2 regions of the Pseudomonas sp. Ma2-10 genome follow, and region 1 is predicted to be linked to the other one. Evidence: riboswitches for the same ligand, from Rfam matches in the RefSeq annotation. Region 1 holds a riboswitch; the other holds the start of a gene.
What was found. A riboswitch is a leader RNA that binds a small molecule or an ion and turns the genes downstream of it on or off. The one in region 1 is predicted to bind cobalamin.
Positions count from the first base shown of each region.

Region 2: linked by a shared signal. The riboswitch ahead of cobO (cob(I)yrinic acid a,c-diamide adenosyltransferase) and the one ahead of cobW (cobalamin biosynthesis protein CobW) in region 1 are both predicted to bind cobalamin.

Region 1 covers NZ_JBTEYL010000016.1:19,560-29,718, reverse strand. The annotation lists gene ACXPVS_RS18545 (TerC family protein) at 1-279, opposite strand, end outside; partial or broken gene ACXPVS_RS18540 (LysR family transcriptional regulator) at 554-667, opposite strand; gene ACXPVS_RS18535 (vWA domain-containing protein) at 722-1,258, opposite strand; gene ACXPVS_RS18530 (ATP-binding protein) at 1,378-2,376, opposite strand; gene cobN (cobaltochelatase subunit CobN) at 2,437-6,210, opposite strand; gene cobW (cobalamin biosynthesis protein CobW) at 6,214-7,269, opposite strand; cobalamin riboswitch at 7,368-7,582, opposite strand; cobalamin riboswitch at 7,676-7,904, shown strand; gene ACXPVS_RS18515 (CbtB domain-containing protein) at 8,026-8,229, shown strand; gene ACXPVS_RS18510 (CbtA family protein) at 8,241-8,948, shown strand; gene ACXPVS_RS18505 (cobalamin biosynthesis protein) at 8,945-9,358, shown strand; gene cobM (precorrin-4 C(11)-methyltransferase) at 9,442-10,159, shown strand, end outside.
Region 2 covers NZ_JBTEYL010000019.1:52,876-63,034, forward strand. The annotation lists gene cbiB (adenosylcobinamide-phosphate synthase CbiB) at 1-285, opposite strand, end outside; gene bluB (5,6-dimethylbenzimidazole synthase) at 282-938, opposite strand; gene ACXPVS_RS20245 (cobyrinate a,c-diamide synthase) at 935-2,230, opposite strand; gene cobO (cob(I)yrinic acid a,c-diamide adenosyltransferase) at 2,227-2,838, opposite strand; cobalamin riboswitch at 2,920-3,155, opposite strand; gene ACXPVS_RS20255 (hypothetical protein) at 3,310-3,894, shown strand; gene ACXPVS_RS20260 (PQQ-dependent sugar dehydrogenase) at 3,963-5,276, shown strand; gene ACXPVS_RS20265 (class I SAM-dependent methyltransferase) at 5,281-5,934, opposite strand; gene ACXPVS_RS20270 (C40 family peptidase) at 5,950-6,486, opposite strand; gene ACXPVS_RS20275 (C40 family peptidase) at 6,651-7,301, opposite strand; gene hda (DnaA regulatory inactivator Hda) at 7,516-8,220, opposite strand; gene ACXPVS_RS20285 (AI-2E family transporter) at 8,451-9,524, opposite strand; gene ACXPVS_RS20290 (DUF2066 domain-containing protein) at 9,571-10,159, opposite strand, start outside.

The DNA.
Region 1 (10,159 bases):
ACCGAACAGCATGATCAGATCGCGGCCGGAGAAGCTCTTGTCGAACACCTCGAACAGCGGCTGAGTCAGCGTCACCAGCCATGAAATACTCGCCAGCAGGCCCAGACGCATCAGCAACGCCAGGGACAAACCGATGATCCGCGCACGGTCACGCTGCTCGGGCGGCAGTTTGTCGGCGAGGATTGCGATAAACACCAGGTTGTCGATGCCCAGCACCAGCTCCAGCACAATCAACGTCAACAGGCCCAGCCACGCGGTGGGGTCAGCTATCCATTCCATAAAAATGTCTCGATCTCTTCAGTAAATTCAGAATGCCGGGCACGGCAAGGCGCGGCGCGGAGGCCGTGGAACTGCAATGTCAAAGGTATTCAGAAGTCGAAAGACTGGGTGTTTTGCGTGCATCAAGACTGCGCAGTAGCGAGAGGAGAAAGGATAACCGGGAGGCTCCGAGAGGGTGTTCATGCAAGTCCTGAAAGGAAAAGGGCTTTGGAGCGTACAGGAAAAAGCGACATTTCCCACAGTTTGAAATCATTACAAAATCTGTAATCAGCTCGATCACCGATTCTGGCACCAACGCAATAACCGCCACCAGCCCGCCAGTCTGCGTACCCGGTTTCGGCGCAAACCCAGCCTGGGCGGCGACTTGCAAGGTGCCGCAGATTGGCTCCTGTCGGCGGCAAGAACGCGCATGATTCATTTCTGTGAAAGCCTGTCGCGACCTCTATATGTCATCAATATGCCGGTACTGCGCCTGCAATTGAGTTGCCAATACTTTAGCCCGCTCGAGCCGAATCGGCCCCCGCTCGATGTCGATCAGCAGGCCCGGACAATCAAGCGCGGGCAACATCGGCCAGTCCTTCAATCGGCCATCGGTCACCAGTAACAAGCGCTGATGTTCCGCCGGAAAACGCGTCTGCCTGACCGCCAGCCAGCGCCCTGCCTCACCCAGCGCCGCCAGCAACGGCGTACCACCGCCCGCTCCCAGCCCGTCAAGCCAGCTGCGCAAACCCGCGGAGGCTTTCAACCCTTGCACCTGCCACTTCGGCACATGGCCACTGGCAGTCAGCAATGCCAGGCGCGCACGCTGGCGATAGGCATCGTCGAACAGTTGCGCGAGCAGGCCTTTGGCATCGCTCAACGCCTGATGGCGGAGAGTCGAGGCCGAGGCGTCAACGATCACCAGCCACAGTTCCTGGGGCGAACGGGTGCGCAAGTGAAACAAGACATCGCCGCGCTGACGCGGGCGGCCGTTCAACAAGGTGCCGGGCCAATTGATCGAGCCGCTGCGCGCCGCGTGACGTTTACCCTGTTTGCCATTATCCAGCTGTCCGGCGCGGGGTCTGGCATTCGCCCCCGCGTCAGATCGAGGGCGAATGCCTAGGGCTTTTTTGGCCAGCTCGGCACTTCACGTCGTGCGCCGACCGGGAGCGCCTGAGCGGGCATTTCCCCCCATTGGCCCTGGCCTTCGCTCGGATTGGCATTTTGCGTAGAGGGTGCCTGACTTTGTTGCGGCGCCGGTGGCGATGGCTCACGACGGCGATGGCGCAAGGCAAATTCGGCGACGGCGTCGATATCGTCCTCGGCGATGGCGCTCGCTCCACGCCACGCCGCGTGGGCACGCGCCGCGCGCAACCAGACCAGGTCGGCTCGCAGGCCATCGACCCCGGCGGCAAAGCAACGCTCGGTAATTTGCGCCAGCGCATGGTCGTCGAGCGGGATGCTTGCCAGTGCGCTGCGCGCTTTCTGGCAACGTTCGCGCAGAGACTGCTGCTGGCTTTCCCATTCAGCGCAGAAGCGCTGGGGATCGCTGTCAAAGTCCAGCCGTCGCCGAATGATCTGGCCGCGCTCGGTCGGTGCTGTGTGGCCACTGAGGGCGACGTTCAGGCCAAAACGGTCGAGCAGTTGCGGACGCAGCTCACCCTCTTCCGGGTTCATGGTGCCGATCAGTACGAACTTCGCCGAATGCCGATGGGAAATGCCGTCGCGCTCAATCAGGTTGGTGCCGCTGGCGGCCACATCCAGCAGCAGGTCCACCAGGTGATCGGGCAGCAGGTTGACTTCATCGACGTAAAGCACGCCGCCGTCAGCCTTGGCCAGTACTCCGGGGGAAAACTGTGCGCGCCCCTCGCTCAGGGCGGCGTCCAGGTCAAGGGTACCGACCAGCCGCTCTTCGGTGGCGCCCAGCGGCAAGGTGACGAACTGGCCGCTGGCCAGCAAGTCGGCCAGACCTCGGGCCAGCGTTGACTTGGCCATGCCGCGGGGGCCTTCGATAAGAACGCCGCCAATTTTCGGGTCGATGGCGGTCAGGTACAGGGCGAGTTTCAGATCGTCGGCACCGACCACGGCGGAGAGGGGGAAATGGGGGGTGTCGGTCATCTTCAATACTCGGTCATGGTCAGTAGCAGGCACACCTTGTACCTGTGGGAGCGTGGCGCATTAACTATCTTCTTCGATGTCCAGCAACAGATCCTCCAGCGCCTCCCGATACTCGCCCGGCTCCTTCCACATCCCCCGCCGCTGCGCTTCCAGCATCCGCTCGGTCATGTCACGCAACGCATGTGGATTATGCTCACGAACAAAATCCCGGGTCGCAGGGTCCAGCAAATATGCATCCGTCAGTAACGCGTACTGGTGGTCGTCGATCAACTGCGTTGTAGCGTCGAAGGCAAACAGGTTATCGACTGTCGCCGCCAGTTCAAATGCGCCTTTATAGCCGTGGCGCTTCACACCGTCGATCCACTTCGGATTGGCGGCCCGGGAGCGGATCACCCGGTTCAGCTCTTCCTTCAACGTACGGATTTTCGGCATGTCCGGCTGACTATGATCGCCATGGTAGCTGGCCGCCGCTTCGCCACTGAGGCTTTCCACGGCCGCGAGCATGCCGCCCTGGAACTGGTAATAGTCGTTGGAATCGAGCAAGTCGTGTTCGCGGTTGTCCTGGTTTTGCAGCACAGCCTGAACCTGGCTCAGGCGCTGAGCGAACTGCTCTCGCGCTGCGGTGCCTTCGTCAGCGCCGCCGTAAGCGTAGCCGCCCCAGTTCAGGTAAACCTCGGCCAGGTCGTCGCGGCTTTGCCACAGACGCCCGTCGATGGCGCCCTGCACGCCAGCGCCATAAGCACCGGGTTTGGCGCCAAAGATGCGCCAACCGGCCTGCCGCTTGGCCGCCTCTTCATCCAGCCCCGAGTGCATCAACGCTTCGCGCTCGGTACGCACTTTGGCGGCCAAGGGGTTGAGGTCGTCCGGCTCGTCGAGGGCGGCGACCGCTTGCACGGCGGCGTCGAATAGACGGATCAGGTTGGCAAAGGCATCACGGAAGAATCCGGAGACGCGCAAGGTCACGTCGACGCGAGGACGGTCCAGCAGACTCAGCGGCAGAATCTCGAAGTCGTCGACCCGCTGACTGCCCGTCGCCCAGACCGGGCGCACGCCCATCAACGCCATGGCCTGGGCGATGTCGTCGCCACCGGTGCGCATGGTCGCGGTGCCCCACACCGACAGACCGAGCTGGCGCAGGTGATCACCGTGGTCTTGCAGGTGCCGTTCAAGAATCAGGGTCGCCGACTGGAAACCGATACGCCACGCGGTGGTGGTCGGCAGGTTACGCACGTCCACCGAGTAGAAGTTGCGCCCGGTCGGCAGCACGTCGAGTCGCCCGCGACTCGGCGCACCGCTGGGGCCGGCCGGTACGAAGCGACCACCGAGGGCGTCGAGCAGACCGCGCATTTCCGCCGGGCCGCAGGCGTCAAGCCGTGGTGCAACGACTTCGCGCAGGCTGTCGACGATGGATTTCACCTCTGACCAGCCTGGCTCGTTCAGCGGCTCAACCTCAGTGACCAAAGCTTGCTCGATCAGTTGCGTGGCGAACAGTTCCAGACGTTCGCGGGTATCACCTGCTGTGCGCCAGACTTCATCGGTGAGGGTTTGCAGTTCAATCGGGCGTGGCCCGGTCCAAGGTTCGGCGAGCGCACACTCCAGCGGATCGAAGCCCAACGTGAACGCCTTGGCCAAGGCCCGCAGCAGGCTCGATTGGGCACCCCGTCCATCGCCACGCGGAATGCGCAACAACGCCAGCAAGGTGTCGATACGCAAGCGCCCGGTCGGCGACTCGCCAAACACATGCAGCCCATCGCGGATCTGCGACTCTTTCAGGTCGCATAAATAGGTGTCCAGACGCGGCAACCAGATCGCTGCATCGGCATCACTGTCAAGTTTTTCGTCCAGCTGCAGTTCGCGGTCGATGTGCGTCTCGCGCACCAGTTGCAGGATGTCGCGCTGCAATTCCCGGGCACGGCGCGGATCGAGCAATTGCGCTTCGTAATACTCGTCGGCGAGTAATTCAAGGTTGCGTAACGGGCCGTAAGTTTCGGCGCGGGTCAGCGGCGGCATCAGGTGATCGATGATCACCGCCTGCGTACGGCGCTTGGCCTGGGCGCCCTCTCCCGGATCGTTGACGATAAACGGATAGATGTTCGGCAACGGCCCGAGCAGCACATCCGGCCAGCAATTCTCGGACAGACCGACGCCTTTGCCCGGCAACCATTCGAGGTTGCCGTGTTTGCCAACGTGGATCACGCCATGGGCGCCGTAGGTGTTACGCAACCAGAAGTAGAACGCCAGATAACCGTGAGGTGGCACCAGGTCCGGGTCGTGATACACCGCGCTCGGGTCCACCTGATAACCCCGCGCCGGTTGAATGCCGACGAAGGTCAGGCCAAAGCGCAGTCCGGCGATCATCATTCGCGCGCCACGGCACATCGGATCACTTTGCGGCGAGCCCCAACGCGCCAGCACGGCCTGGCGGTTGGCCTTGGGCAAGGCGTTGAACATCAGGTTGTAGTCGTCCATCGACAGGCTTTGATGACACGGACGCTGGTCGAGGGTGTCGAGGTCGTTGCTGACGCCGCCGAGTAATTGCTGGATCAACGCGGTGCCGGTGTCGGGCAATTCGGCGGGTAGCGGATAACCTTCTTTATGCAGCGCACGCAGGATGTTCAGCGCGGCGGCGGGTGTGTCGAGGCCGACGCCATTGCCAATACGCCCGTCACGGGTCGGGTAGTTGGCAAGGATCAGGGCGATGCGTTTTTCAGCGTTGGGCACTCGCGCCAGATCAATCCAGCGCCGCGCCAGTTCGGCGACAAAATCCATGCGTTCCGGTTGTGGTCGATAGCAGACCACATCGGATTGACTGCGCTCGCTGCGCCAGGCCAGGTCCTTGAAGCTGATCGGTCGGCTGATGATCCGCCCGTCCAGTTCCGGCAGCGCGATGTGCATCGCCAGATCACGTGGACCGAGGCCTTGTTCGCTGGCGCGCCATCCCTGCTCGTTGTCCTGGGCGCAGATCGCCTGGATCACCGGAATGTTGCGGCGAAACGGTCGCAAATGCGGCGCTTCTGGGCTCGATTGTGCGAAACCGGTGGTGTTGAGAATCACGCCGGCTTCGACTTCGTCCAACAGGTCCTCGACCACCGTCAGGCAGCCGGGCTCTTTCAGACTGGCCACCGCAATCGGCAACGGGTTCAACCCCGCGGCCTGTAAACGCTGGCAGAAAACATCGATGAAGCCTGTGTTGGCCGCCTGCAAATGCGAGCGGTAGAACAGCACTGCCGCGACCGGTTGATCGGCCTGCCAGTCGGCTTGCCAATCCTTCAGTTCAGCGGGGCTTTTGTGTGGGTGGTAAATCGCCGTGCGCGGCAAGGTTTGCGGCTCGTCCCAGGCGTAATCGCGATCCAGCCAACGATTGGCAAGGCAGTGGAAAAAATCGAGGGCATTGCTCATGCCGCCCTGACGCAGAAACTGCCAGAGCCGATCGCGGTCTTCGGCACCCACCGTGCTTAGCTCGCTGAGTTCCGGGTCCGGGCGGTCATCGCCGGGCACCAGAATCAGTTGTACCCCACGCTGGGATAATTCCACCAGACGCTCGACGCCGTAACGCCAATAGGCGATACCGCCGTGCAGCGAGATCAAAATCACCTTGGCGTGGCGCAGCACTTCGTCGACATACAGGTCAACCGAGGCGTGATTCTGCACCTGCATCGGATTGGCCAGACGCACGCTCGGGTAATCGTCGGGCAACTGCTGCGCCGCTTCAGCGAGCAGCGCGAGAGATGAGTCGCCGCTGCACAGGATCACCAGCTCGGCAGGGGTTTGTCCAAGGTCGGCAATGTTGTCATCCGACACGAAACCGCCGGGCTGGGTCCTGAGCAGGTGCATGGCTTAAACGCTGAGCGCAGCGCGCAATTGCGCTTCAAGCAGAGTGGCGTCCAGCTCCTGCCCGATCAATACCAGGCGCGTGGTACGCGCTTCGTCGGCGCCCCACTGACGGTCAAAGTGTTTGTCGAAACGTGTGCCCACGCCCTGGATCAGCAGGCGCATCGGTTTGTTCGGGATCGCCGCGAAACCTTTGACGCGCAGGATGCCGTGCTGGACCACCAATTGGGTCAGCGCGTCCAGCAGCAGGCTTTCATCGGCTTGAGGCAGCTCGATGGAAATCGAGTCAAATGCATCATGGTCGTGGTCGTCTTCATGGTGGTGATCGTGATGGCTGTGACGGCTGTCGATGTGCTCTTCGGAACCGGCACCGAGGCCGATCAGCACGTCCAATGGCACGCGACCGCTGCTGGCTTCGATGACTTTCACCGCCGGCGGCAGTTCTTCAGCGACTTCCAGGCGCACGCGGGCCAGGTCTTCAGGGCTGATCAGGTCGGCTTTATTGAGGATCACCAGGTCGGCGCTGGCCAGTTGATCCGCGAACAGCTCGTGCAGCGGCGATTCGTGGTCCAGGTTCGGGTCGAGTTTGCGCTGGGCATCGACCTGGTCCGGGAAAGCCGCGAAGGTACCGGCGGCGACCGCTGGGCTGTCGACCACGGTAATGACCGCATCAACGGTGCAGGCGCTGCGAATTTCAGGCCATTGGAAGGCTTGTACCAGCGGTTTTGGCAGAGCCAGGCCCGAGGTTTCGATGAGGATGTGGTCGAGGTCGGCGCGCCGGGCGACCAATTCGCGCATCACCGGGAAGAACTCTTCCTGAACGGTGCAGCACAGACAGCCGTTGGCCAGTTCGTAGACGCGGCCGTTGGCTTCTTCTTCAGTGCAACCAATGGCGCACTGTTTGAGGATTTCACCGTCGATGCCCAGCTCGCCGAATTCGTTGACGATCACCGCAATGCGGCGGCCCTGAGCGTTGTCGAGCATGTGCCGCAGCAAAGTGGTTTTGCCCGAGCCGAGGAAGCCGGTAACGATGGTGACGGGGAGTTTGGCCAGTGTTTTCATCGGATGCCCTTTGGCAAGGTGGCGGGCATACGGGACGACAATCGCTACGACGGATGCGCGCGGAAGAGTTCGCCACCGGATCACCCCGCCCGGTTGTAGTGAGAATCTGTATCGAGGCAGGTCTCCTGGCTGACGGCGTGTCGGGCTTGTGGGCCTGGCATTCGCTGCGCCTTCCCGCGAACCCGTTGCACAGGGTTTGCAGTGGCGTGGCAGCGAATATCACCGTTCACAGTTGCGGGGGCAGCCGCGGCATCGACCGCGTTCCCTTCTTAGCTTCGGCAGACGCCGAAGAACCTCGAAAGCGCAAGGCTACGCATCGCATGGGGGCGGGTCAATGTTCACTTGAGCTCGGTGACGTCGAGTTGAGAACCCTTGCCAATTGACGCCCAACCCTCGCCCATGCTCTCCTACACGCCTTGTTACGGGTGCCCTTCACAGGGTGAAACGGGAAACCGGTGAATCATGTGCTTTACTCTAAAGTCATGTCAGTCCGGTGCTGCCCCCGCAACGGTAAGCGAGCGAAGCGTCAGATCCACTGTGCCAGCAATTCGGCATGGGAAGGTGATGCTTGCAGGTCAAGGCGAAAGCCAGTGCCCCTCGTGAGCCCGGAGACCGGCCCGCAACACAAAGTGACCATTACGATCACTGAATAACAAACCCGCGGTGGGCGGGCGCTGTTTGAACCTCTGCGTGCGCGATTCGCAGGGGTCTTCCATGCGCTCCACATCACCCGCTGACAGACCAGAGGGAAGCGCCATGTCGATCATCAGCAGTACCGGCAGCAACACCGATAAGAGCACCGCCACCACCACCAATACCCTGACTCAACGCCTGGCCGCCGCAGTGTGCGCGTCGATCCTGGGTGTTAGCCTTGTGTATTTCGCCGGTTTCTCGCACATCGAAGCGGTGCACAACGCCGCGCACGATACCCGCCACAGCGCCGCATTCCCGTGCCATTGAGACCTGCCGATATGATCAAGCGTATTGCGCAAACCGCAGGGTTCACCGGGCTGCTGGCCGCCCTGCTACTGACCCTGCTACAAAGCTTCTGGGTGGCTCCGTTGATTCTGCAGGCCGAGACTTACGAAAAATCCGAGCCCGCCGCTGTTGAAGTTCACGAACACGCCGCAGGTGCTGTCACCGCCCACACTCACGATGCTGAAGGCTGGGAACCGGAAAACGGCTGGCAGCGCGTGCTGGCCACCACCGGCGGCAATCTGGTGGTAGCGGTCGGTTTCGCCCTAATGCTGGCCGGTCTTTACACCTTGCGCGCACCGACCAAAACCTCCCAAGGCCTGTTTTGGGGGCTGGCCGGTTACGCCACGTTCGTGCTCGCACCGACCCTCGCTCTGCCGCCTGAACTGCCGGGCACTGCCGCAGCTGATTTGGCGCAACGGCAGATTTGGTGGATCGGCACGGCAGCCTCCACAGCCGTCGGCATCGCATTGATCGTGTTCAGCCGTCACTGGCTGATGAAAGTGCTCGGCGTGGCAATCCTGGCTGTCCCTCATGTGCTCGGCGCACCACAACCGGAAGCCCACTCGATGCTGGCTCCAGAAGCCCTGGAAGCTCAGTTCAAAATCGCTTCGCAGCTGACCAACGTGGCATTCTGGCTGGCCTTGGGCCTGATCAGTGCCTGGTTGTTCCGCCGTAAAAGCGATGGTCAATACAGCGCATGACTGAGATCAGCACAGCGCCGACGTTAGTGGTCGGCCTGGGCTGCCAGCGTGGCTGCCCCGTCAGCACGCTGCGGGCGTTGCTCGATCAAGCGTTACAGGCTCATAAAATCGAACTTCACCAGATCAAGGCCCTGGCCAGCATCGACCTGAAGCGCGAAGAACCTGGCTTGATCGAATTGGCCGAACAACTAGCACTCCCCCTGATGTACTTCAGCAGCGAACAACTGGCCGGCTATCAACTGCAGCTCAGCCACCGCTCGGACATCGCGTTCGAACGCACCGGTTGCTACGGCGTCGCGGAAAGTGCCGCCCTGGCCCTGGCCGAGCAATTGGCCCAGGCACCGGCAAAATTGCTGATTTCACGACAAAAATATGCCCAGGCAACCTTGGCGTTGGCCGGCGCTGCATAAAATCCTCGATAATCCCCGCCTTCAATCATGAGCGATCTTCATCTGAAGCCTTGCCCGCCCCCTTTTTCTCACAGGAACCGACGATGACCGTCTACTTCATTGGCGCAGGTCCCGGCGACCCGGAACTGATCACTGTCAAAGGCCAACGGCTTATTCGCAGCTGCCCGGTGATCATCTATGCCGGCTCCCTGGTGCCTGCCGCCGTGCTGGAAGGTCATCGCGCCGAACAGGTAGTCAACAGCGCCGAACTGCACCTGGAACAGATCATCGAGCTGATCAAATCCGCCCATGCCATAGGCCAGGATGTGGCCAGGGTGCACTCCGGCGATCCGAGTCTTTATGGTGCAATTGGTGAGCAGATCCGCTACCTGCGTGAACTCGACATCCCGTATGAAATCATTCCCGGCGTCACGGCCACGGCGGCCTGCGCGGCATTGCTGGGCGCGGAACTGACGTTACCCGACGTGTCGCAAAGTGTGATCCTGACCCGCTATGCCGACAAAACCGCGATGCCCGCCGGCGAAGAGCTTGGCAGCCTGGCGCAGCATGGGGCGACTATGGCGATTCATCTGGGGGTCAATCATCTGGAGAAAATCCTCGCCGAATTGCTGCCGCATTACGGCGCGGATTGCCCGATCGCGGTGATTCACCGGGCGACCTGGCCGGATCAGGATTGGGTGGTGGGGACGCTTGAAGACATTGCGGCGAAGGTTCAAGCCAAGGGGTTTCGGCGCACGGCGTTGATTTTGGTGGGTCGGGTTTTGGGCAGTGATCACTTCAGTGAGTCGTCACTGTACCGTG
Region 2 (10,159 bases), on a different contig from region 1:
ACCCAGGCTGCGCATGCCGAGGGCACAATAGAGCACGAGAATCTCGACGATCCAGCCGACATAGGGCGCCCAGGAAAACGCCGTAGCCAGAAGGGTCAGCGGCAACACCGCGATCACCCAGGCCGTGACGCCATGACTGCGCCACCCACGGCCACCGCCACCGTTGAAACGTTGCTCGATGCGGTCGGCAAAACGGCCGAACGCCACCAGCGGATGCCAGCGTTTGGGTTCACCCAGCAGCGCGTCCAGCGCAACCGCGGCGACACTCAACAACGCCACACTCATTGACTCACTCCCCAATAATTTTCATACAGCAGCTCACTCAGCGGTCGTGCCTGCGCCCAGCCTTCGAGTACCAGCATCGGCGCCGGATAGAATTGCTTGACCGGCCCCAGGCAAAGAACGGCCAAGGGCTTGGCGCCGGCGGGCAAACCCAGCAGGTCCGCCAGCGCTTGCGGCTCGAACAGCGAGACCCAGCCCATGCCCAACCCTTCAGCGCGGGAGGCCAGCCAGAGGTTCTGGATCGCGCAGGACAAGGACGCCATGTCCATTTCCGGCATCGTGCGACGGCCGAAGATGTGACGCTCGCGATCGTCCATCAGTGCCGCGACCAGCACCTCGGCGCAGTCGTTGATGCCTTCGACTTTGAGCTTCATGAAGTCGTCGGTGCGCTCGCCAAGCGCTTCGGCGGTGCGCAGGCGTTCTTCTTCCACCAACAACTGGATCTTGCCGCGCAGGGTTCGATCGCTGATGCGGATGAACCGCCAGGGCTGCATCAGGCCGACACTCGGTGCCTGATGCGCGGCTTCGAGCAGGCGCCGCAGTAACTCGGGCTCGACCGTGCCACCGCTGAAATGACGCATGTCGCGGCGTTCACCGATGGCTCGGTAGACCGCCGCGCGCTCCGCTTCGCTGAACGCAAGATCATCTGGGTTCATGGCTTGAACAACGCCGCCACCGCCTGGGGGTTGGAAGGGAAATAAAAGTGCACGTAGGACGCGGTCATCCGCCCTTCGCGATAAACCGCTTCTGCGCCTCGCCCACCGTTAGGGCTCAGGCCACGAGCGATGGGCTCAAGCTCGGTGCTGGTCAGCGAGTGGTGATAGGTGTGCCCGCGCAGCGAACCTTCCGGCAATTCGACCGCCTGCAACGCCAAGGCAGCCAGACGCTTTTGCATCACCGCATCACCCGCCAGCAAGCCGACCAGTTCAGCGCGAGTGCCCTCGACGTCGGTCAACGAATCAAGCAAATACAGCATGCCGCCGCACTCCGCCAACAACGGTTTGCCGGCCGCATGGTGAGCGCCGATTGCAGTCAGCATGGTGGTGTTCTGTGACAGCGCCACATGGTGCAATTCGGGATAACCGCCCGGCAGGTAAAGGCTATCTGCCGGCGGCAATTGCGTGTCGTGGATCGGCGAGAAAAACAGCAACTCGGCGCCCATGGCCCGCAGCAAATCCAGGCTTGCGCCGTAGGTGAAGGCAAACGCTTCGTCACGCGCCACGGCAATTCGAACGCCGGCCAACAGAGGCTCGACAGCGATCACATCAGGCGCGGCGAAGGCCACCGCCGGTGGCAGCGCGACCTCGCAACTGCTGGCCAGTGCGTCAGCCGCCGCATCAAGGCGCAGGTCGAGATCGTTCAACTCACTGGCCTGAACCAAGCCGAGGTGTCGACTCGGCAATTCGATTCCGGTTTCCCGGGACAAGGCGCCATACCAGCGCAAGCCTTCCGTCAGGCTGCCTTCGAGCAATTGCGCGTGCCGCAACGTGCCAACACGATTGGCCAACACGCCCGCAAACGGCAAGTCCGGCTGATAGCGCGCCAGCCCCAGGGCCAGTGCGCCAAAAGTCTGGGCCATGGCGGTGCCGTCGATCACACCGAGCACCGGCACACCAAAGTGCCGCGCCAGATCAGCGCTGGACGGCGTACCGTCAAACAGTCCCATGACGCCTTCGATGAGAATCAGATCGGCTTCGCCGGCAGCCTCCCACAACAATCGACGACTTTCCTGCTCGCCGACCATCCACATGTCCAGTTGATATACCGGCGCACCGCTGGCGCGCTCGAGAATCATCGGGTCAAGAAAGTCCGGGCCACATTTGAACACGCGCACCTTGCGCCCTTGATTGCGATGCAAGCGGGCCAGCGCGGCGGTGACGGTGGTCTTGCCCTGACCGGAAGCCGGCGCGGCAATCAATACCGCCGGGCAATGACGTGGTTGACTCACAATTCGACGCCTTTTTGCGCTTTGATCCCGGCCTGGAACGCGTGCTTGATCACGCCCATTTCGGTGACGGTGTCAGCCAGTTCGATCATCTGCGGCTTGGCGCCGCGACCGGTGACCACCACGTGCTGCATCGGCGGACGGGCCTGCAAGTCGCTGAGCACTTGATCGAGATCCAGATAACCGTGCTTGAGCGCAATGTTCAATTCATCCAGCACCACCAGGCCGATCGACGGATCACGCAGCAATTCGCGAGACACCGCCCACGCGGCTTCAGCGGCGGCGATGTCACGCTGGCGATCCTGGGTTTCCCAGGTGAAGCCCTCGCCCATCACATGAAAACGCACCTGTTCGGCAAAGCGCCGGAAGAACAGTTCTTCGCCGGTGCTGCTGCGCCCCTTGATGAATTGCACCACACCACACTGCATGCCGTGGCCCATAGACCGGGCGAGCATGCCGAAGGCCGAGCTGCTTTTGCCTTTGCCGTTGCCGGTCAGCACCAGCAGCAGGCCACATTCATTTGGGGAATTGGCGATGCGTTCGTCGATCACGGCTTTTTTGCGCAGCATGCGCGCCAGATGACGTTCGTCACGATCGGGGGTATCAGTCATGGGGGAGCTCTCCGTTGAGGCTGGATAACGGCGGGCAGGCACAAGAATAGACGGCAAGAAGCCTGGCATCGCCCACCGTGATGCCGCTGGATGGATCAGGCCGGTCTCCGGGCTCATGAGCGGCGTTGTCGCCTGACTGCGCGCCTTCCCATGTCGACACACGACACAGTGGCTCTAGGCGCAGCCTTCACTCATTTACCGTTGCGGGGGCAGCGCCGGGATCATGGCTCTTCGTCACTTGAAGGCAGTCACTCACCGGCTTCCCAGTTTCACTCTGTCGACCACGGTCACAGAGCACCTGAAGCAAGCCGCGAAGGTTAGAGGGTTGGGGATGGAGCGTCAATTGAAGACGGGCGGCCTGCGAGCGAATAACTGCCGTCGATCAATTATCTGACGTCAATCTTGTGCCACACTCCAAGCAGCGATATCAAAGAGCCACAACCTCACAACACAACAACAAGGGTGAGCCACATGCAAGGCATGATCATCAGCAATCCGAAGCTGGAATTCCTGCGCCCGGTGCTGGAACGCTGGTTTGACTGTATCGACCGCTACAACGCCGTGCGCGGCGATAACGACACGCCTTACTGGTTCGACGAAAAGGCCAACCTGAGCCTGCTTTCCTCCGCGGCCTGGATGGCGGAAATGGTCACACTGCAACAAACACCGACCCGTAAACAGGTCGAAGAAGGCGAACGCAATGGCCGCGCCGATCTGTTTATCGCGACCAGCGAAGAACGCGCTTACCTGCAGGCGACCCAGCGCTGGCCACGCGTCAACAGCCTGAACCTGTCTCAAGCCTTGCAAGACATCACCAGCGAGGCCAAACGCATCAGCTACGCCAGCGACCTGAAACTCGGCTGCCTGTTTGTCGCGCCACAAAAAGCCCAACAAAGCGCCACCCCGGAAGAACTCCAGGACATGGTCGACGACCTGCAAAAGGAACACACCTGCGCGGTGGCCTGGTATTTCCCTTATGCCTATCGCAAATTGCACAACGAAGCCGGCAACTATCACCCCGGCATTGCCGTGCTGTTCAAGGAGGCCCGCGGCTGACCGGTTGAACCATCGCGCACCTGCGCTTCTCTATTGATTAGGTCAATGCATTCAAAGGGAAGATCAGTATGCGCAACCCCCCGCTCGCTCTCGTCATCGTACTCGCCGGAGGGCTTGCGGCCTGTGGTGAATCCGCCAGGCTGCAAGTCACCGACGGCTACGGCCCGTCACCCAAGCTGCCAGAACCGAATAAAACCCTGATCCCGACGGTCAACATCGCCCCGGCGATCGGCTGGCCGGACGGCGCGAAGCCTGTCGCCGCGACAGGGACTCAGGTGGCGGCTTTTGCCGAAGGTCTCGATCACCCACGCTGGCTTTACGTATTGCCTAACGGCGACGTGCTGGTGGCCGAAACCAACGCCCCTCCCAAACCCGATGACGGCAAAGGTATTCGTGGCTGGGTCATGGGTATAGTCATGGGCCGTGCCGGCGCCGGCGTACCGAGCCCGAACCGCATCACGCTGCTGCGGGACAAGGACCACGACGGCATCGCCGAAACCCGCACGGTGTTCCTGGAAAATCTCAACTCGCCCTTTGGTATGACCCTGGTCGGCAATGACCTGTACGTCGCCGACACGGACCGCTTGCTGCGCTTCCACTATGAAAGCGGCGAGACAGCGATCACGTCACCGCCGACGAAGGTGATCGACCTGCCGGGCGGTACGCTGAATCACCACTGGACCAAAAACGTCATCGCCAGCAAGGACGGCAGCAAGCTGTATGTCACGGTGGGGTCCAACAGCAACGTGGCCGAAAATGGCATGGACAAGGAAGAAGGTCGCGCAGCGATCTGGGAAGTGGATCGCGCCACCGGCAATCATCGAATCTTCGCCTCGGGGATTCGTAATCCAAACGGCCTGGCCTGGGAACCCCGCAGCGGCGCATTGTGGACGGCGGTCAACGAGCGCGACGAAATCGGCAGCGATCTGGTACCGGACTACATCACTTCAGTGAAGGACGGCGGGTTCTACGGCTGGCCTTACAGTTATTACGGTCAGCACGTCGACATCCGCGTCGAGCCGCAAAACCCCGACCTGGTGGCCAAGGCCATTGCGCCGGACTACGCAGTCGGCGCGCATACCGCATCGTTGGGCCTGACGTTCGCTGAAGGCAACAGACTGCCGGCGCAGTTCAAGGAAGGGGCATTCATCGGCCAGCACGGCTCATGGAACCGTCAACCGCACAGCGGCTACAAAGTGATTTTCGTGCCGTTCAGCGCAGGGAAACCGGCCGGGCAGCCGATTGACGTACTCACCGGTTTCCTCGACAACGAGGAAAAGGCCATGGGCCGGCCGGTAGGCGTGGTAATTGACCAGCAGGGTGATTTGTTGGTGGCGGATGACGTGGGCAACAAGGTGTGGCGTGTGTCGACAGCTAAATAAGCGCTTAGCGCTTGCGACACAACGTCAATCCATCGCCCAACGGCAACAACGACAGGTCCACACGCGAGTCATCCTTCAAGGCGCGATTGAGCGCCTGGATGGCTCGGGTGTCGTCGCTCTCGGGATTGTCCTCAAGCACCCGGCCACTCCACAGCGTGTTATCAAACACCGCCAGACCGCCGACCCGCAGCAGACGCAATGCGTGCTCCAGATAGCATGGGTAGTTGGCTTTGTCGGCATCGATAAAAATCAGGTCGAATGGCACTTGTTGATTCATCTGAGCCAGGGTTTCCAGCGCGGGCCCCAGACGCAGATCGATCCGCCCGGCAAGCCCTGCCTCCTGCCAGTAACGCTGCGCAGTGGCGTTGTAGTCGCCGGGCATGTCACAGCAGATCAAAGAGCCGTCATCCGGCAATGCAGCCGCCATGCACAAGGCGCTGTAACCGGTAAAGGTGCCCACCTCCATCAGACGCTTGGCGCCGGTGAGCTTCACCAATAGCGCGAGGAACTGACCTTGCTCGGGCGCCACCTGCCAGCGAGCCATGGGCAGCGCCTGGGTTTCATCACGCAAACGCTTGAGCAACGGCGTTTCGCGCAGAGAAACGTCGAGCAGGTATTGATACAGGGAATCGTTGAGATTGAGTGTGCGAGCGGTCATGACAACCTCTGCCCTTTAAGGGTTGCGCGCCAAGTGCTCAGGTTGCAAGACGCGCTTGGCGCTCAGATAGGCTTTCTGCCAGTAAGCTTTGGACAAGCTGTCGAGCTTCACCGTGCCGCCTGTGGCTGGCGCATGGACGAAGCGACCTTCGCCGACGTAGATCCCGGCGTGACTGACCTGGGAACCGCCATTGGTGGCGAAGAAGATCAGGTCACCGGTTTGCAGGCCGTCCTTGCTCACGCTGGTCGCCTGCATGCCGATCAGTTCGCGCGTGGTGCGCGGCAGCGAAATGCCGGCGACATCACGGTAGACATAACCGATCAGCCCGCTGCAATCGAAACCCGAATCCGGCGTGTTGCCACCCCAGCGATACGGCGTGCCCACCAGGCCGAGCGCGCGGAACAATACGTCTTCGGCCTCAAGGGAGAATGCTTGGGAGGAACCGAAAACAATGGGCGCGCGAACCACCGGCGCAGGTGGCGGTGTACGGCTGGCGCAGGCGCTGAGCAGCGCTGCGAAGAACATGATTGCGAGGCGGGCCGACGTCGACATATGCAGAGCATCCTGATCTGGCTGCGGCTTTTTCTGCAGGGGCGCAGAAAAGAAAACCGCCGGCGCAGGGCGCAGGCGGTTTGCCATCAATAATAGATCTGGATTCTAGCTGCTACGTGGCAAACTTCAAGTAAGACTTTAAGTTAACCTTACAAATAGTCCGTTTACTTGCGAGCCGTGACGATCGTCGGGGCCGCAGCCGGTGCCATCGCCAATGCGCGCTTGGCCTCGATGAACGTTTTGCTCCAGTAGCTGTCGCCCAGGTTATCGATCCGGACACCACCGCTGCGGCGGCTGCTCGAATGGATGAACTGGTTGTCACCCAGGTAGATCCCGGCGTGACTGACACGGCCGCGGCGGCCATTGGTGGCGAAAAACAGCAAGTCGCCTGGCTCCAGCTTGCTGCGAGAAACCAGCGGAGCATCGACGTTGATCATTTCGCGGGTGGAGCGTGGCAGGTTCAGGCCGGCTTCTTCACGAAACAGGTAACCGATGAAGCCGCTGCAATCAAAGCCAGCTTCGGAGGTGCCGCCGTAACGGTAACGGGTACCGATCAGGGAGATGCCGCGTTCGAGGATGCTGTCGGCCAGAACCGGAAGCTGGTACGACTTGCCGCCGGAGAAGTCTGCCAGTTCTTTTTCGGTGGCCGCCTCTTCCTGGAAAAGAGCTTGCTGATCAAGAACGGAAGATTGGGCGGTAGCAGAATTTTTAACCTGCTGTTGTTGCTCTTGCTGGGACACTGGAGCGTGGACAGCGCAACCGAACAACAGGGTGACGAGTGCGAGAGGCACGAGGGGTGCGAAGCGATTTAGCATGGGCACGACCGTGGCTGATGGCTCAAAAGAAGCCGAGACTATGCCTACTATCAACCTCATTTGCAAATTCAATCGAACTTAATGTGACTTGCTGGTTTCGCGTTTACATCTAAGCGCTCAAGCCCGTTTTAGACGTTTGCGCAGCCTGCAACCTTGTAGGAAAGCGCACTTCTTGACGCCTGGAATATGCCGAATCACGCTCCAGGCCTTGGCCTTACCAGCCTAGCGTTTCTTTCAGGAACGGAATTGTCAGCTTGCGCTGAGCCTGAAGGGACGCCTGGTCAAGACGCTCAAGCAGCTCGAAAAGCGCACTCATGCTGCGCGTACCGCGGGTCAAAATGAAATGCCCGACTTCATCGGTCAGGTGCAGGCCGCGACGAGATGCGCGCAGTTGCAAGGCCCGCAATTTGTCTTCGTCGGAGAGCGGACGCATCTGAAAGATCAGCGCCAACGTCAGACGGGATTTGAGGTCCGCCAGCTTCACCGGCAGTTCACGCGGGGATGTCGAGGCGGCGATCAGCAGGCGTCGGCCGCTGTCACGCAGACGATTGAACAGATGGAACAGCGCCTCTTCCCAATCCGCCCGACCGGCTACCGCCTGCAAATCATCCAGGCAGACCAGTTCGTACTGTTCGAGGTTGTCGAGGATGGCGATACCACGATCAAGCAGCTCGGCCAACGGCAAATACACAGCCCGCTCCCCCAGTTGCTCGAAGCGCAGGCAGGCCGCCTGCAACAAGTGCGTACGCCCTACCCCGTCCTTGCCCCAGAGATAAATCAGGCTTTCGGTCCAGCCGGCGTCGGCTTCGCAGAGCCGCTCGACATAGCCGAGTGCAGCGGCATTGGCGCCGGGGTAGTAATTGATAAAGGTAGCGTCATCACGCAGACGCACACCTAGGGGCAGCTGAATCGGTTTCATGCTGACTGAACAGTTCCAAAGGAACCGTTAGTGGCCTCTGTGTAAAGTTTGCGAAGTTTATACCCGTGAGGCGGGTCGCACAATGCGACAGACCACAAGCAAAATCAAAGGTTTGCGTTAACACACTGGTTTTATGCCAGTTTCTTTGACGGCGCATGTGACCGCCGCACGAGGGATCCGGGTCAGCCTGGCCTGGAACCAGGCCGCCCGTTAACGGCCATCAACGAACCTTAGTGTTCAGGTTCGTCGACACCGCCATAGATGTCCGAATCTTTATATAAATCATGCATATGCCGCACCAGCACCATGATCACCGCTGCCACCGGCAGCGCCAGCAACACACCGGTAAAACCGAACAGCTCACCCCCAGCCAGAATCGCGAAGATCACCGCCACCGGGTGCAGACCGATCCGATCCCCCACCAGCAATGGCGTCAGCAGCATGCCTTCCAGCGCCTGCCCCACCATGAACACCGCGACGATTCCGACCATGGGGTACAGATCGCCACCGAACTGGAACAGTCCGGCAATCAAGGCCGCACCGATCCCGATAACGAACCCCATGTACGGCACGATCGCTGCCAGACCGGCAATCAGCCCGATCAACAGCCCCAACTCCAGCCCTATCAACATCAGGCCCGCCGCGTAGATCACGCCCAGCGCCACCATCACCAGCAACTGTCCGCGCACGAATGCACCCAGCACTTCATGGCATTCACCCGCCAAGGTCAAAACGCGCTCTTCGCGGTCACGGGGCAGCAGACTGCGGATCTTGGCCATCATCAGGCCCCAGTCGCGCAGCAGATAGAAACTCACCACCGGGATCAGCACCAGATTCGCCAACCAACCGATCAGCGCCAGCCCGGAAGCCGTCGCCTGACTCAGCACTACCCCGACAATGTCAGTGGTCGGGCCCATGTGCTCACTGATTGCCGCCTTGAGCTTGTCGAATTTCCAGAAATTATCCGCGAGTCCGAATTTCGATTGCGCCCATGGCAGTGCGGTGTTCTGCAACCAATCAAGCATCTGCGGCGCCAGTTCGTACAAGCGAAACAGCTGCTTGGCGAGCATCGGCACCAACACCAGCAGCAAGGTCGTGAAGATCAAGGTGAACAGCGTAAACACCGCCACCACGCCCCACGTTCGAGACAGACCGGTCTTCTCCAGCCGATCCACCAATGGATCGAACAAATAAGCCAACAGCAGCGCCACCAGAAATGGCGTCAGGATCGGATGCAACAGCCAGACAAACGCGCAGAGCAGGATCACCCCACCCAACCAGAACCAACGCCGCGTATCGGCCATGTACAACTCCTGCTTCTGCACTTATATAAAGGAAGGAAAGAAAAACTTACCAGCGAAAACGCAATTGCGGCGTCGGGGCCGGGGGTGGCGCTATGACGGGAGCCGATCCGTCGTCTGCAGGTTGAACCGGCGCAGCGGGGGCTAGCGCTTCACCCGCCGGAATTTCCTGCAACCTGGCCAATGACAATTGCGCCTTCAACTGTTCGGCGCTGCCATTGACCCGGTAGAGAATCCGGTCGCCGTCGACACTTTGCAGGCGCGCACCAAACGGCTCCAGCAAACGCCCAAGCGCCGCGTAGTGTTCCAGATTCATGCCCTGCACTTCGATCAATTGTTCGCCCGAAGCACCTGGCTTGACGACAAACCGCGGCGCCAGCCGCTCACTGACCGCCAGCATCACCGCATCGGCCACCGCGGCCTGATCCGCGCCCTGCACGCTGCCCGCCTCCTTCTTGTCACCGAGCCACAAATTCCACTTGGCCTGCCACTGTCCACTCTCTTCACGCGCATGCACCGCGAGCAAGGCGTCAGCGTTGTAACGCTCCGATGCTTCGCGCAGCGGTGTCGCGTCCATACCTTCCAGATTCGGCGCAGTGGCGACGATCTGCTCACTCAGATCTGCCAGCGGCAGGCGC